2 regions of the Streptomyces sp. NPDC096205 genome follow, and region 2 is predicted to be linked to the other one. Evidence: riboswitches for the same ligand, from Rfam matches in the RefSeq annotation. Region 2 holds a riboswitch; the other holds the start of a gene.

Region 1 (7,183 bases), on a different contig from region 2:
GACCGCCGCGGGGAGAGCCTCGGCAGGAGCTGATCGACCTGTGAGCCGCGGGCCCGTGCCCGTGCCGGTGCCGGATCAGCCGAGGTCGATCTCCGGGTAGAGCGGGAAGCCTGCCACGAGGTCGGTGGCGCGGTGGGAGATCTCGTCGGAGACCTTCGCGTCGAGGACGTGGGCCGCCTTGGAGGGGGCGCCGGACTTGGTGGTGCCGGGCTCGGTGGCGGTCAGGACGCGGTCGATGAGACCGGCCACCTCGTCCATCTCGGCGGTGCCCAGGCCACGGGTGGTCAAGGCGGGGGTGCCGATGCGGATGCCGGAGGTGTACCAGGCGCCGTTGGGGTCGGCCGGGATGGCGTTGCGGTTGGTGACGATGCCGGAGTCGAGGAGGGCCTGCTCGGCCTGGCGGCCGGTGAGGCCGTAGGAGGTGGCGACGTCGATGAGGTTGAGGTGGTTGTCGGTGCCGCCGGTCACCAGGGTGGCGCCGCGTCGCATCAGACCCTCGGCGAGCGCCCGGGAGTTGTCGACGATGCGCTGGGCGTAGTCCTGGAAGGAGGGCCGGCGGGCCTCGGCGAGGGCCACCGCCTTCGCGGCCATGACGTGCGGGAGCGGGCCGCCGAGCACCATCGGGCAGCCGCGGTCGACCTGGTCCTTGAGGGAGTCGTCGCACAGGACCATGCCGCCGCGCGGGCCGCGCAGGGACTTGTGGGTGGTGGTGGTGACGATCTGGGCGTGCGGGACCGGGTCGCAGTCGCCGGTGAGGACCTTGCCGGCGACGAGGCCCGCGAAGTGGGCCATGTCGACCATCAGGGTCGCCCCGACCTCGTCGGCGATCTCGCGCATGATCCGGAAGTTGACCAGGCGCGGGTAGGCCGAGTAGCCGGCGACGATGATCAGCGGCTTGAACTCACGGGCCTGGGCGCGCAGGGCCTCGTAGTCGATGAGGCCGGTCGCCGGGTCGGTGCCGTAGGAGCGCTGGTCGAACATCTTGCCGGAGATGTTCGGGCGGAAGCCGTGGGTGAGGTGGCCGCCGGCGTCCAGCGACATGCCGAGCATGCGCTGGTTGCCGAAGGCGTGGCGCAGGGTGGCCCAGTCGGCCTCGGAGAGGTCGTTGATCTGGCGGACGCCGGTCTTCTCCAGGAAGGGTGCCTCGACGCGGTCGGCGAGGACGGCCCAGAAGGCGACGAGGTTGGCGTCGATGCCGGAGTGCGGCTGGACGTAGGCGTGGCGGGCGCCGAAGAGTTCGCGGGCGTGCTCGGCGGCGAGGGCCTCGACGGTGTCGACGTTGCGGCAACCGGCGTAGAAGCGGCGGCCGACGGTGCCCTCGGCGTACTTGTCGCTGAACCAGTTGCCCATGGCGAGGAGCGTCGCCGGGGAGGCGTAGTTCTCGGAGGCGATCAGCTTGAGCATCTCGCGCTGGTCGTGCACCTCCTGGCCGATGGCGTCGGCGACGCGCGGCTCGACGGCGCGGATCACGTCGAGGGCGGCGCGGAAGGCGGTGGACTCGGTGGAGAGGGGCTGCTGCTCTGGCATGTCGGCCTCCGGGCGTGTGCGTTCACGGTTCACGGGTGGCCCAGGCGCACGGCACTTGATCGCAGGCCGCTCCCCGATGGTCCATCCCATCCCAGCGCGCCAGTCACGGCCCGGCCCCAGCCTACCGGTCGGTCATGAGCGTGCCGCCCGGGCGTCCACCATGCGAGCTAGACACGCACGAGCCGTGTACCTCAGAGAATCACGTGGGGCAGGAAGCGCGCGTACTCGTCCGTCACCAGGCCCGACGACTCGCGGATGCCGAGTCCGGCGGCCTCGTCCTCGACGACCCAGGCACCGAGGACGACGTGGTTGCCGTCGAAGGCGGGCAGCGGGGCGAGTTGCTGGTAGCAGCAGGGCTCGTCGCGCAGGACGGGGTCGGCGCCGGGGGTGTGCACGGTGACGCCCGCGCCTTCGCGGCCCAGCAGGGGCTTGGCGACGTAGCCGGTCGTCGCCGCCAGTTCGCGGGGGCCGTCGAGATACGCAGGGAGGAGGTTCGGGTGGCCGGGGAACAGCTCCCAGAGGATGGCCAGCAGAGCCTTGTTGCTGAGCAGCATCTTCCAGGCCGGTTCGATCCACAGGGTGGAGCCGGTGCCGCCGCCGTTGTCGAGGGTGTCCAGGACATGGCCGGCGAAGCGGTCGGTGGTGAGCCACTCCCAGGGGTAGAGCTTGAAGACGCTGCGGATGAAACGCAGCCGCTTGTCGACGAAACGGCCGGAGAGGCGGTCCCAGCCGATGTCCTCCATGGAGATCCACTCGGTGGCGAGGCCGGCCTGTTCCGCGGTCTCCCGCAGATAGGCGACCGTCATCAGGTCCTCGCCGAGCTCGTCGGCGCTGGAGTGCGCGAAGTACAGGGGGCTGCCCGGGGGCAGCAGGGCGGCCTGCCGTTTCCAGGCGGCGACGAGGCGTTCGTGCAGGGAGTTCCACTGGTCGGCGCCGGGGAAGCGCTCCTCCATCCAGAACCACTGGGGGCTGGCCGCCTCCACCAGGGAGGTGGGGGTGTCGGCGTTGTACTCCAGCAGTTTGGCGGGGCCGGTGCCGTCGTGGCGGAGGTCGAAACGGCCGTAGACGCAGGGGAGTTCGGCGCGGCGGCGCCAGGATTCCTTGACGGCGGCGGCGACGCGCGGGTCGGTGATGCCGAGGTCGGCGAGGCGGTCCTCGCGGACGATGTGGTCCGCGGCGGTGAGGCACATGCCGTGGAGTTCCTCGACGACCTCCTCCAGCGCCTCGACCTCTTCCAGGGAGAAGACGTAGTAGGCGCTCTCGTCCCAGTAGGGGCGCAGGGAGTCGTCGGGGTAGCGGGTCAGGGGGTAGATCAGGCCCTGCTCCTCGACGGTCTGCTGCCAGCCGGGGCGGGGTTCGATGGTCCTGCGTTCCATGGTCGGCGTCCGTGCGGGGGTCAGCCGCCGCCGCTGCCGGAGCCCGAGCAGCCGAAGCCGCCCCGGTCGACGGCCTCGCTGCGGCTGAAGGTGCCGTAGTCGGCGTAGCCGTCGTCGACCTCGGCGTCGTAGTACCAGGCCGCGTCCCGGGCACCCGCCTTGCCGGACTTGCCGCCCTTGCCGCTCTTTCCGTACGACGAACCCGACGTGCCCGATTTGCAGTTGCTGTCGGCGACGATCTTGTAGCCGTTGAGGTAGTCGTAGCTGTCGCGGTCCACGCAGCGACGGTCGGGGTCGGAGCCGCAGGAGGTGAGGGCCGCCGCGACGACGCCCATGCCGCCGAGGACGACCGTGCTGGAGCGCAGCCGTCGTCGAGTCCGTGCCATGTCCTGTGTCTCCCCCGAGAGTTCGTTCCCGTGCGCGAACACCTTACGGGAGGGCCGCGCACAGCGCGTCGAGGGTTCCGGCCCAGGCGGAGTCGGGCGGGGTGCCGTAGCCGATGACGAGGGCGTCGAGGGGGTCGACGCGGGCGTCGGGGTGGCGGTAGCGCGACAGTCCGTGCACGGCGAGGCCGTGCCAGGCGGCGGCGCGGACGACGGACTGCTCGGTGCCGGGCGGCAGTCGGAGCACGGCGTGCAGTCCGGCCGCGATGCCGGTGACGGTCACCTCGGGGGCGCGTTCGGCGAGCGCGGCGACGAGGGCGTCGCGGCGGCGCCGGTAGCGCAGCCGGGCGGCCCGCAGATGGCGGTCGTAGGCGCCGGAGGCGATGAACTCGGCGAGGGTGAGCTGTTCCACGACCCCGGTCGCGCGGGCCCCGCCGAGGTCGGCCACCTCCGCCACGAGCGCCTGCGGCAGCACCAGCCAGCCGAGCCGCAGCCCGGGCGCGAGGGACTTGCTGGCGGTGCCCATGTAGGCGACATGCTCGGGGTCCAGGTCCTGGAGCGCGCCGACGGGCTGGCGGCGGTCGTAGCGGAACTCCCCGTCGTAGTCGTCCTCCAGGATCAGCCCGCCCGTGCGGCGGGCCCAGTCGACGAGCGCGGCCCGGCGATCGGGGCGCAGGGCGAGGCCCATGGGGAACTGGTGGGCGGGGGTGAGCAACACGGCACCCCCGGCACCGGGCGGACCGGCCACGCCCACGCCGCTACCGGCACCGGACCTGTCGCCCAAGCCCACGCCGCTACCGGCACCGGACCTGTCGCCCAAGCCCACGCCGCCCTCGGGACCGGAGCCGCGACCCCGGCCCGGGCCGCCCCGGCGACCGGGCCGACCGCCCATGCCGACCCCGGCCCCGGCCCCGGACTCGCGGCCCGAGCGCCGGCCATCCCCCGCACCGGACCCACCGCCCGCACCCGAACCGCCGTCGGCACCGGCACCCGCACCGGCCGCGCCAACACCCGAGCCACCCCCAGCAAGTCCCTCGCCCCCAAGCCCGGCCGTGACCGTGCCGTGCGTGTCCAGCGGCAGCGGGACCGTGCGGAGTCCCGCCCGTTCGGCCAGGTCCCAGTGGACGTCGAGGCCGTACGACTCCACGCCCAGGGAGGTGACGCCCCGGCGGTGCAGGGTCTCGGTCAGGAGGCGCAGGCCCTGGGCGAAGCCGGCGCAGACGACGATGCGGTCGGGGTCGGTGCGGACGCCGCGGGCGCGGGAGAGGTAGTCGGCGAGGGCGGTGCGCAGCTCGATGCGGCCGCGCGGGTCGCCGTAGCCGAACGCGTCGTGCGGGGCGGCGGCCAGGGCGCGGCGGGTGGCCTTGAGCCAGGCGGCGCGGGGGAAGGAGGCGAGGTCGGGGGTGCCGGGCTTGAGGTCGTAGCGGGGCCGGCCGGGGACCCGGTGGGGATGCGGCGGCGCGGCGGCGGCCGGGGGTGCGGCGCGGTCGGCGACGCGGGTGCCCGAGCCCTGCCGGGCGGTGAGCCGGCCCTCGGCGACGAGGTCGGCGTAGGCGTCGGCGACGGTGTTGCGGGCGATGCCGAGGTCGGCGGCGAGCGCGCGGGAGGACGGCAGCCGGGTGCCGGGCGCGAGCCGCCCGGTGCGCACGGCCTCGCGCAGGGCGTCGGTCAGTCCGCGCCGCAGGCCCGGCCCCGCGGGCTCCAGATGCAGGTCGATGCCGAAAGTGGCCCAAGATCTCGCCATGAAAATGGACCATACTCCTGGGCTGCCTCGCTCCTAGGGTCGAGGACATGACGACGAACACCGAATACGCCCCCGAACGCCCCGCCCGGCTGGCCTGGACCGAGCACGCCCCCGATGTCTACAAGGCCATGGTCCGGCTGGAGGTGGCCGCCAAGAAGGGCCTCGACCCGACGCTGGTGGAGCTGGTCAAGGTCCGCGCCTCGCAGATCAACCACTGCGCCTTCTGCGTCGACATGCACAGCAAGGAGGCGCTCGCGGCGGGCGAGAGCGTGGAGCGGATCGTCCAGCTCAGCGCCTGGGAGGAGTCCGAGCACTTCTACACCGAGAGGGAGCTGGCGGCGCTCGCGCTGACCGAGGCGGTGACGGTGCTGACCGACGGTTTCGTGCCGGACGCGGTGTACGAGCGGGCGGCCAAGCACTTCGAGGAGGCGGAGCTGGCCCAGCTGATCGCCGTGATCACGGTCATCAACGCCTGGAACAGGTTCGGCGTGACCTGTCGGCTGGTGCCGGGCCACTACGAGCCGGCGAGGCCCAAGCAGTGAGCGCCCGACAGGACAAGGCCGCCGTCTTCCGCGCCCTGCACCGTCGGCCCTCCCCCACCGACCCGCTCGTCCTGCCAGGCCCCTGGGACGCGGCGAGCGCCCGGGTCTTCGCGGAGGCGGGCTTCCCCGCGCTGGCCACGCCCAGCGCGGGGGTCGCCGCCTCGCTCGGGTACGCGGACGGGGAGACGCCGGCCGACGAGATGTTCGCGGCGGTCGCGCGGATCGCGCGGGCCGTGGACGTGCCGGTGTCCGCGGACGTCGAGGGCGGCTACGGGCTCGCGCCGAAGGAGCTGGTGGAGCGGCTGCTGGAGGCGGGGGCCGTGGGCTGCAACCTGGAGGACTCCGAGGGCGGTGTCCTCAAGGACCCGCGGGCGCACGCCGACCGGCTCGCCGAGGTGCGCGCCGCGGCTGCCGACCAGCTGTTCGTGAACGCCCGTGTCGATGTGTTCCTGCACGGCGACCGCGACCCCGAACAGGCCATCGCGCGGGCCGCGTTGTACGTCGCCGCGGGTGCCGACTGCGTGTACCCGATCGCCGCGCCGCTGGACGTGCTGCCGCTGCTGCGGTCGGGAATCCAGGGCCCGCTGAACATGTACGCGCCGATCGGCCAGGCCGACGGCCCCTCCCCCGCCGAGCTCGGCGAACGAGGGGCCACCCGGGTCACGTTCGGGCCCGGACTCCAGCGGCAGGCGACCGCGGCCCTGCGGCAGATCGCGGCCGGCCTCGCGAAGTGACCGTCAGGCTCCTGAAGTGACCGTACGGCTCGTGAAATGACCGTCAGGCCCGTGAAGTGACCGTCAGGCCCGTGAAATGACCGTCAGGACAGCCACGCCCGCCACGTCGACTCGTGGCTGTCCGCCCACTTCTTCGCCGCCTCCTCGGGCGTGAGCTTCTGGTCGGCGATCATCAGGGACACCGCGTTCTGGTCCTCGGTGGTCCACCGGAACTTCTTCAGGAAGGCGGCGGCCTGTCCGCCGTCGCGCGCGAAGTCGGAGTTGAGGTACTTCTGCAGCGGGGTGTGCGGGTAGGCGCAGGCGACCTTCTCGGGGTCGGCGTCGCAGCCGTCCTTGTACGCGGGCAGCTTCACCTCGGTCATGGGCACCTTCTCGAACAGCCACTGGGGTGCGTACCAGTAGGTGAGGAAGGGCTTCTTCGCCTTGGCGAACTGCTGGATCTGCGTGATCTGCGCGGCCTCGGAGCCGGCGAACACCACCTGGTAGTCCAGGTCGAGGTTCTTCACCAGTGCCTTGTCGTTGGTGACGTACGACGGGGAGCCGTCCAGGAGCTGGCCCTTGCCGCCGCTCTCCGGGGTGCGCATCTGCCCGGCGTACTTGTCGAGGTTCTTCCAGTCGGTGACGTCCGGGTGCTGCTCGGCGAAGTAGGTCGGCACGTACCAGCCGATGTGCCCGGTGACGCCGAGGTCGCCGCCGGGCGCGATGGTCCTCTTGTCCTTGACGTACCGCTGTTCCTGGTCGGGGTGGCCCCAGTCCTCCAGGATGGCGTCGACGCGGCCTTGGCTGAGGGCGTCCCACGCGGGCACCTCGTCGACCTGGACGGTGTCGACGCGATAGCCGAGCTCGTGCTCCAGCAGGTACTGGGCGACGGCCACGT
Region 2 (7,183 bases):
CGAGGTGGTCGGTGGGTACGGCGACACCCTCGCCGCCCGCCTCGGTGACCAGGTCGGCGGTGCCCTCGACGGTCTCGGGCCGGTCGTACTCGGAACGGCGTGAGCGGGTGGTGCGCCCGGTGACGTACACGGTGGCTCCCGCCGCCCCCAGTTCGACGGCGATCCCGCGGCCCGCGCCACGGGTCGCCCCGGCGACGAGCGCCACCTTGCCCTGCAACGGCTTGTCCATGTCCGGCTCCCGACCTCGTGTTTCCTACGTGTCGATGCGAGAGTGCCGGGGAAACCGGACATCTTCTGTCGCCTTTTGCCGCGGGTTCACCCGGCCGCGCGCAGCTTCTCCCCCAGTTCGTCGTAGTCGGGCACGAACCAGATGTGACCGCCCTCGTTCGTCTCGCGCAGGAAGTCGCGCAGCGCGCCGCTCTCGGCGGCCTGCCGGGACACGTCCCCGACGACGGCGAGCCGCACCCGGTAGGTGACGAACTTCTGCATCACAGCGCCCGCGACGCCCGTGCGCAGCCGGAAGAACTCCTGCGGCACCCGCTCGACGGGGACGGCGACCAGCGTGGCGTCCTGGCCGAAGGCGTCGCCGATCAGGTCCAGCGCCGCGCTCTCGCCGTCCAGAAGGGGTCCTTCGGGGGCGCAGCGCAGCACGCGGACGCCGTGCAGGGTCTCGAGCGTGTTCGTCGTCATACAGGCGATCATGTCAGTGGCCGCGGTCGATTCAGTGGCCGCGGTCGATCCACTCCTGAAGGTGCGGTGCCTCCGCCCCGATGGTGGTGGGGTCGCCGTGTCCCGTGAGCACCTTCGTCTCGGGCGGGAGGCCGAGCAGCCGGTTGCGGATCGAGTCGATGATCGTGGGGAAGTGGGACCAGGACCGGCCCGTGGCACCCGGCCCGCCCTGGAACAGCGTGTCACCGGTGAAGACCGCCCCCAGGCCGGGGTCGTACAGGCAGACCGCGCCGGGCGCGTGGCCGGGTGTGTGCAGGACCCTGAGGTCGGCACCCGCGGCCTCGATGACCTGCCCGTCGCGCAGCCAGGCGTCCGGCTCCCGCTCGGGGTGGGTCTGCTTCCACAGGGGCAGGTCGTCGCGGTGCAGCCAGATCACGGCGCCGGTGCGCTCGGCGAGGGCGGGGGCGGCGTCGATGTGGTCGTTGTGGGCGTGGGTGCAGACGATGGCGGTCAGCCGCCGGTCGCCGACCGCCTCGGCGATGGCGTCGGCGTCGTGCGCGGCGTCGATGACGACGACCTCGTGGTCGTCGCCGACCAGCCAGACGTTGTTGTCGACGTCCCAGCTTCCGCCGTCGAGGGTGAACTGCCCCGAGGTGACCAGGCGTTCGATGCGCGGGGCCATCACAGCACCACCACCGAGCGCAGGACGTCGCCGTGGTGCATCCGCTCGAACGCCTTCTCCACCTCGTCGAGTTGGATGGTCTCCGTCACGAACGCGCCGAGGTCCAGGCGGCCTTGGCGGTGGAGGTCGATCAGCATGGGGAAGTCGCGGGAGGGCAGACAGTCGCCGTACCAGGAGGACTTCAGGGCGCCGCCCCGTCCGAAGACGTCCAGCAGGGGCAGTTCGAGCTTCATCTCCGGTGTCGGTACGCCGACCAGGACGACCGTGCCGGCCAGGTCACGGGCGTAGAAGGCCTGCCGGTACGTCTCGGGGCGGCCGACCGCCTCGATGACCACGTCGGCGCCGAAGCCGCCGGTCAGCTCGCGGATCGCCTCGACGGGGTCGGTGTCGCGGGAGTTGACGGTGTGGGTGGCGCCCATCGTGCGGGCCTTGTCCAGCTTGCGGTCGTCGATGTCGACGGCGATGATCGTCGCCGCCCCGGCCAGGTGCGACCCGGCGATCGCCGCGTCACCGACCCCGCCGCAGCCGATGACCGCGACGGAGTCGCCCCGGCCGACGTTGCCCGTGTTGATCGCGGCGCCGATCCCGGCCATCACCCCGCAGCCCAGCAGTCCGGCGACGGCCGGGGACACCTCGGGGTCGACCTTGGTGCACTGGCCCGCGGCGACCAGGGTCTTCTCGGCGAACGCGCCGATGCCGAGGGCGGGGATGAGCTCCTGGCCGGTCGAGGCGAGGGTCATGCGCTGCTTCGCGTTGTGGGTGTCGAAGCAGTACCAGGGGCGGCCGCGCAGACAGGCCCGGCAACGCCCGCACACCGCACGCCAGTTGAGGATCACGAAGTCACCCGGCGCCACGTCGCTCACGCCGTCGCCGACCGACTCGACGACTCCCGCGGCCTCGTGGCCGAGCAGGAAGGGGAAGTCGTCGCTGATGCCGCCCTGTTTGTAGTGCAGATCGGTGTGGCAGACACCGCAGGCCTGGATCCGCACCACGGCCTCGCCCGGTCCGGGGTCCGGCACGACGATCGTCTCCAGGCGGACCGGCTCGTCCTTGCCGGGTGCGATCACGCCGCGTACTTCCTGCGCCATGGCTGCTGGGTCCCTTCCGTCGGCGGGCGTTGTCTCCCTGCTCCGACCCTACGCGCGATCACCGGGCGGGGAGCGGACACCGGCACACAACGCGCCCGGCCGCGTCCGGGGCACGGACGCGGCCGGGCGGGCCGAAGCGGGCGGGGTCAGGTCTGGAGGCCGGGCAGCAGGCCGGTGACCGGCGCGGCCAGGTCGGTGATCTGGTGCAGCTGGTCGAGGTCGCTCGGCACACGGTTGAGCTGCGCGAGCTGCTGGGAGGGCCGCGGGAGCGCGCCCCGGTGCGACTCGGGGATGTCGCTGGTGGCGAGCGCGTCCAGCAGGGCGATCGGGCTCAGGCTGCTGCCTGCCTTGGCGTCCGTCTCGGCCGCGCCCGCCGAGGGGGCGGCGAGTGCGGTGACCCCGGCGGCGAGACATGCGGCGGCGAGGATACGGCGAGTTGAGATCATGCCCTCAGCAACGCGGCCGCCCCGGCTCCGGACACGGCCGCCGCGCCGCGCTCACCCGTCAGGAGGAGCGCGTCACCGCGCCGCCCTCCCCGGAAGCCGCCTGCCCCCGCGCTTGCCGTGCCCCATGGGCCGGAGGACGCTCGTAGAGGAGGCTTCGGTGGCCCGCAGCCCGCCGGGTCGCCCGCTTCGGAGGAGGTTCATCATGGGCACCAGCACGAGCCCCGCCTTCAGCGCCGACACCCTGCGCCGGGGCCTGGAAGGACAGTCGTCGCAGGACCTTCTGGAGCTCTACGCCAATGACGCGGAGCTACGGATCGTCGACCGCAACACCCAGCCCAGCCACCCGAAGGTCATGCACGGCCGCTCCGAGATCGGCGCGATGCTCGAGGACGTCTACGGCCGCGACATGACCCACAAGCTGGAGGGGTGCGTCGTCCAGGGCGACCGCGCCGCCTACAGCGAGTCCTGCGAGTACGCGGACGGGGTCCGTGTCCTGTCCGAGTCGATGATCACCCTGCGCGACGGGAAGATCGCCGAACAGATCATGATCCAGGCCTGGGACGAGTAGGAGTCGCCCCCGTCACCTGGCCGGGACCCTGTGGCGAGGGGCCCCGGCCGGGCCGCCGCACGTCTCGGTTAAGGTGTCCGTGGGCCCGTGACTGGCGCTGAGGTGGAGCACCACCGGGGAGCGGGCCGACACCAGTGAATGCCGTGCGCCTGGGCGACGAGACCGATCAGCTCAGGAGTGGATCATGACTCAGGCACGGCTCATGGACGGCACCTCGCTCGCCCGCGGGATCGTCGAGGAGACCGCCAAGCGCGCGGCGGACCTCACCGAGCGCACCGGCACCGCCCCCTGTCTCGCGACCGTGCTGGTCGGCGAGGACCCCGCCTCCGTGACGTACGTCCGGATGAAGCAGAACCGCTGCCGCAAGGCCGGCATCGGCTCCCGGCACGTGGAGCTGCCCGCCGCGACCACCACCGAGGAGCTGGTCGGCACGCTGCGGGCGCTGTCCGCCGACCCCACCGTGCACGGCATCCTGCTCCAGCACCCGATGGGCGAACACATCGACGAGCGGGCCGCGTTCGAGGCGATCGCGCCGGAGAAGGACGTCGACGGCGTCACCTTCGCCTCGTTCGCCACGATGAGCTTCGGCCTGCCGGGCTTCGTGTCCTGCACGCCCGGCGGCATCATGCGGCTGCTCGACGCGTACGGCGTCGACCCGTCCGGCAAGCGCGCGGTGGTGGTCGGCCGCAGCGCCATTCTGGGCAAGCCGGCCGGCATGCTGCTGCTCGCCCGCGACGCGACGGTGACGTACTGCCACTCGCGCACCGCGGACCTGTCGGCGGCCGTGCGCGAGGCGGACATCGTGGTCGCCGCCGTCGGCCGGCCGCGGCTGATCAAGGGCCAGGACATCAAGCCCGGCGCGGTCGTGATCGACGCCGGCTACAACCCGGGCAACGTGGGTGACGTCGACTTCGAGTCGGCCGTGGAGCGTGCCTCGCTGATCACCCCGGTGCCGGGCGGCGTCGGCCCGATGACGATCGCCACGCTGCTGGAGCAGACGGTGGACGCGGCGATCAGCCAGCTCGGGGCCTGACTCCCTAGCGGCGCGGGGAACGGCGCGGGCAACCACGCACGACGGGCAGCCGCCGACGAGCACAAGCCACCCCCATACTGATGCATGTGCGCATCGCGATCATGACGGCGGGCTCCCGGGGCGACGTGGCCCCCTTCACCGGTCTCGGACACGGTCTGCTGGACGCAGGCCACGACGTCACCCTGGTGACACATGCCCGCTTCGAGCAGCTCACCTCCCGGGCGGGGCTCCGGTTCCACCCGCTGCCGGTCGATCCGCAGGCCGAACTGCACTCCCCGCGCGGACGCGCCCTGCACCGCAGCGCGACCGGCGCGGGGAAGCTGCTGCGGGTGGTGTCGATGGCGCGGGCGCTGGTCGGGCGGATGACGGAGGACCTGGTGACGGCCGCCCGCGCGAGCGATCTGCTGCTGCTCGCCGGGGCGATCGCCCCGCTGGGGGTGGCCGTCGCGGAGGGGCTGAGGCTGCCGAGCCTCGGCGTCTACCTCCAACCGATCGCACCCACGCGGGAGTTCGGGCCGCCGCTGCTGGGCGACCGGTCCTTCGGCGGGCCCGGCAACCGGCTCGCCGGGCACGGGGTGAACCTCGCCGTGGAGCAGGTCTTCGCGGCGGCCGTCCCCGCGGTACGGGCCCGGCTGGGGCTGCCCGCCGCACGCCCGGGCACCCTGCGCCGCGACCGGGAGCGGCGGGGCTGGCCGGTGCAGCACGGGTTCAGCCCGCTGGTGGTGCCCCGGCCGCGGGACTGGCGGCCGGGCCTCGACATCGCCGGGTACTGGTGGCCGTACGACGCCGACGCCGGGCTTCCCGCGGAGGTGCGGGCGTTCCTCGACGCCGGGCCGCCGCCGGTGTTCGTCGGGCTGGGCAGCGCGACCGTGCCCGACGCCGGACGGATGAGCGCGCTGGTCGTCGCGGCGCTGCGGCGGGCCGGGCTGCGCGGGGTGATCCAGCGCGGCTGGGGCGGACTCGCGGCGGACGCGGACGACATGCTGACCATCGGTGAGGTGGCCCACTCGGCGCTGTTCCCGCACATGGCCGCGGTGGTCCATCACGCGGGTGCCGGCACGACCGCGGCCGGGCTGCGCGCCGGGGTGCCCGCGGTGCCGCTGCCCGTCCAGTTCGACGAGACCTTCTGGGCGTCCCGCCTGGTCACGCTGGGCGTGGCGCCCTGCGCGCTGCCGCTGCGGCGGGTGACGGCCGACTTCCTCGCCGCGGCCCTGACCCGAGCCGTCGGCGACCCGGCCCACCGGGCCCGGGCGCAGGCCCTCGGCGTACGCGTCCGCGCGGAGGACGGGGTGGCTCCGGTGCTGGAGGCGGTGAACCGGCTGGCCGGGTGAGCCACTTGGGGGCCGCCAACGACCGGTCGGCGTGACGGCGCCGCTGCGTGGGCCCGTCGTGGCGGCCCGCTGTTCGCGGAGCCGCTGCCTGGGCCGTCGTGGCGGCCGGCTGATCGCGGCGCCTCAGGGCGGCCGCAGGATCGCCAGGAGTTGGCGCACCAGCTCGTCGACCACCTCGTCGAGCGTGGCGTCCACCCAGCCCGCGCTCCAGTCGTGGAGCAGGCCGTTGACGCTGCCGATGAACGCCGTGGCGGCGAGCCGGTGGTCGTTCGGTGCGGCCTCCCCCTGGGCCACGGCGGCGGCCGCCTCGCCGCAGATGAAGTCGACCCAGCGGGCCCGCCGGGCCAGCCGCTGCTCCTCCAGCCGCGGGCTGACCCCGATGATCTCGACGAAGGTGATGCGGATGCGGCGTGGGTCGCCGGTGACGTTCCCGGCGTACGCCCGGAAGATCGCGGAGGCCCGTTCCGCCAGCGGCCTGCCCTCCACCCCGGCGGCCGCCGCCAGCACGGCCTCTTCGGCCCAGCCGTTGACCTGAAGGTGCAGTTCGGCGAGGACGTCCTCCAGGGTGCGGAACTCCTCGTAGAACTGACGGGTCGACAGTCCGGCTGCCTCGCTGAGCGCGGCGACAGTGGTGGCGCGGTAGCCCGGGGTGTCGCCGAAGAGCTGAAGCGCCGCGTCCAGGAAGCGCCGGCGCCGCTCGGCCTGCCGTTCCTGCGCGGACCTGCCGCCGTAGCGGCCGGTCGGCCCCTTGAGCCTGCCCGCCACTGTGCCTCCCGTCGTCGCCGGGCTCCCGCTCGGCCCGCCGACGGCCAATTTTGTCGTGTACGCAGTCTTGTGGAGAAGGGCCACCCTTCCTTACTTTCCAGTAAGTCGAACTCTGAACGACGTTGTATTCAGACTGCCCCCCACCCCGAGGAGAGTGCAGCCATGCCTGCCTTCCGCCCCCGGCACCTGTGCACCGTCGCCGCCGCCCTCGCCCTGACCGCCACGGTCCCCGCGACCGGCGCGTCCGCCGACTCCCCCGCGGCGCTGCGCGAGGTGCTGTTCGTCGGCAACAACTGGGACGGCACCGCCGAAGTCATCGCCTCCTCGGGCGACTTCGCGAGGATCGGCCGGGTGGACGTCGTCCCGGACAAGGACCAGCGCATGGCGGAGATCAACGCCGACCCGGTCAAGTGGGTCTACTTCATGGCGATCCGCAACAGTGTCGGCGAGGGCCACGACCAGTTCGTCGACGACATGTACGCCACCCCGGACGGCCGCTCGATGGTGGTCTCCCGGCCCAGCTTCGCCGATGTGGTCTCCCTCGACCTGGCCACCGGCTCGGTCAACTGGCGCTTCGCCGTGTCGGGTCACCGCGCCGACC

What was found. A riboswitch is a leader RNA that binds a small molecule or an ion and turns the genes downstream of it on or off. The one in region 2 is predicted to bind ZMP and ZTP.
Region 1: linked by a shared signal. The riboswitch ahead of ACIQ6Y_RS29760 (glycine hydroxymethyltransferase) and the one ahead of ACIQ6Y_RS00725 (bifunctional 5,10-methylenetetrahydrofolate dehydrogenase/5,10-methenyltetrahydrofolate cyclohydrolase) in region 2 are both predicted to bind ZMP and ZTP.

Annotation. Positions count from the first base shown of each region.
Region 1 covers NZ_JBIWFS010000009.1:44,844-52,026, forward strand. The annotation lists gene ACIQ6Y_RS29760 (glycine hydroxymethyltransferase) at 76-1,527, opposite strand; ZMP/ZTP riboswitch at 1,559-1,644, opposite strand; gene ACIQ6Y_RS29765 (glutathionylspermidine synthase family protein) at 1,719-2,903, opposite strand; gene ACIQ6Y_RS29770 (hypothetical protein) at 2,924-3,289, opposite strand; gene ACIQ6Y_RS29775 (PLP-dependent aminotransferase family protein) at 3,333-5,030, opposite strand; gene ACIQ6Y_RS29780 (carboxymuconolactone decarboxylase family protein) at 5,078-5,572, shown strand; gene ACIQ6Y_RS29785 (isocitrate lyase/phosphoenolpyruvate mutase family protein) at 5,569-6,306, shown strand; gene ACIQ6Y_RS29790 (ABC transporter substrate-binding protein) at 6,390-7,183, opposite strand, start outside.
Region 2 covers NZ_JBIWFS010000001.1:153,344-160,526, forward strand. The annotation lists gene ACIQ6Y_RS00695 (SDR family oxidoreductase) at 1-229, opposite strand, end outside; gene ACIQ6Y_RS00700 (DUF4180 domain-containing protein) at 316-690, opposite strand; gene ACIQ6Y_RS00705 (MBL fold metallo-hydrolase) at 722-1,351, opposite strand; gene ACIQ6Y_RS00710 (S-(hydroxymethyl)mycothiol dehydrogenase) at 1,351-2,439, opposite strand; gene ACIQ6Y_RS00715 (hypothetical protein) at 2,586-2,885, opposite strand; gene ACIQ6Y_RS00720 (nuclear transport factor 2 family protein) at 3,088-3,453, shown strand; ZMP/ZTP riboswitch at 3,531-3,615, shown strand; gene ACIQ6Y_RS00725 (bifunctional 5,10-methylenetetrahydrofolate dehydrogenase/5,10-methenyltetrahydrofolate cyclohydrolase) at 3,638-4,486, shown strand; gene ACIQ6Y_RS00730 (glycosyltransferase) at 4,588-5,817, shown strand; gene ACIQ6Y_RS00735 (TetR/AcrR family transcriptional regulator) at 5,941-6,582, opposite strand; gene ACIQ6Y_RS00740 (YncE family protein) at 6,745-7,183, shown strand, end outside.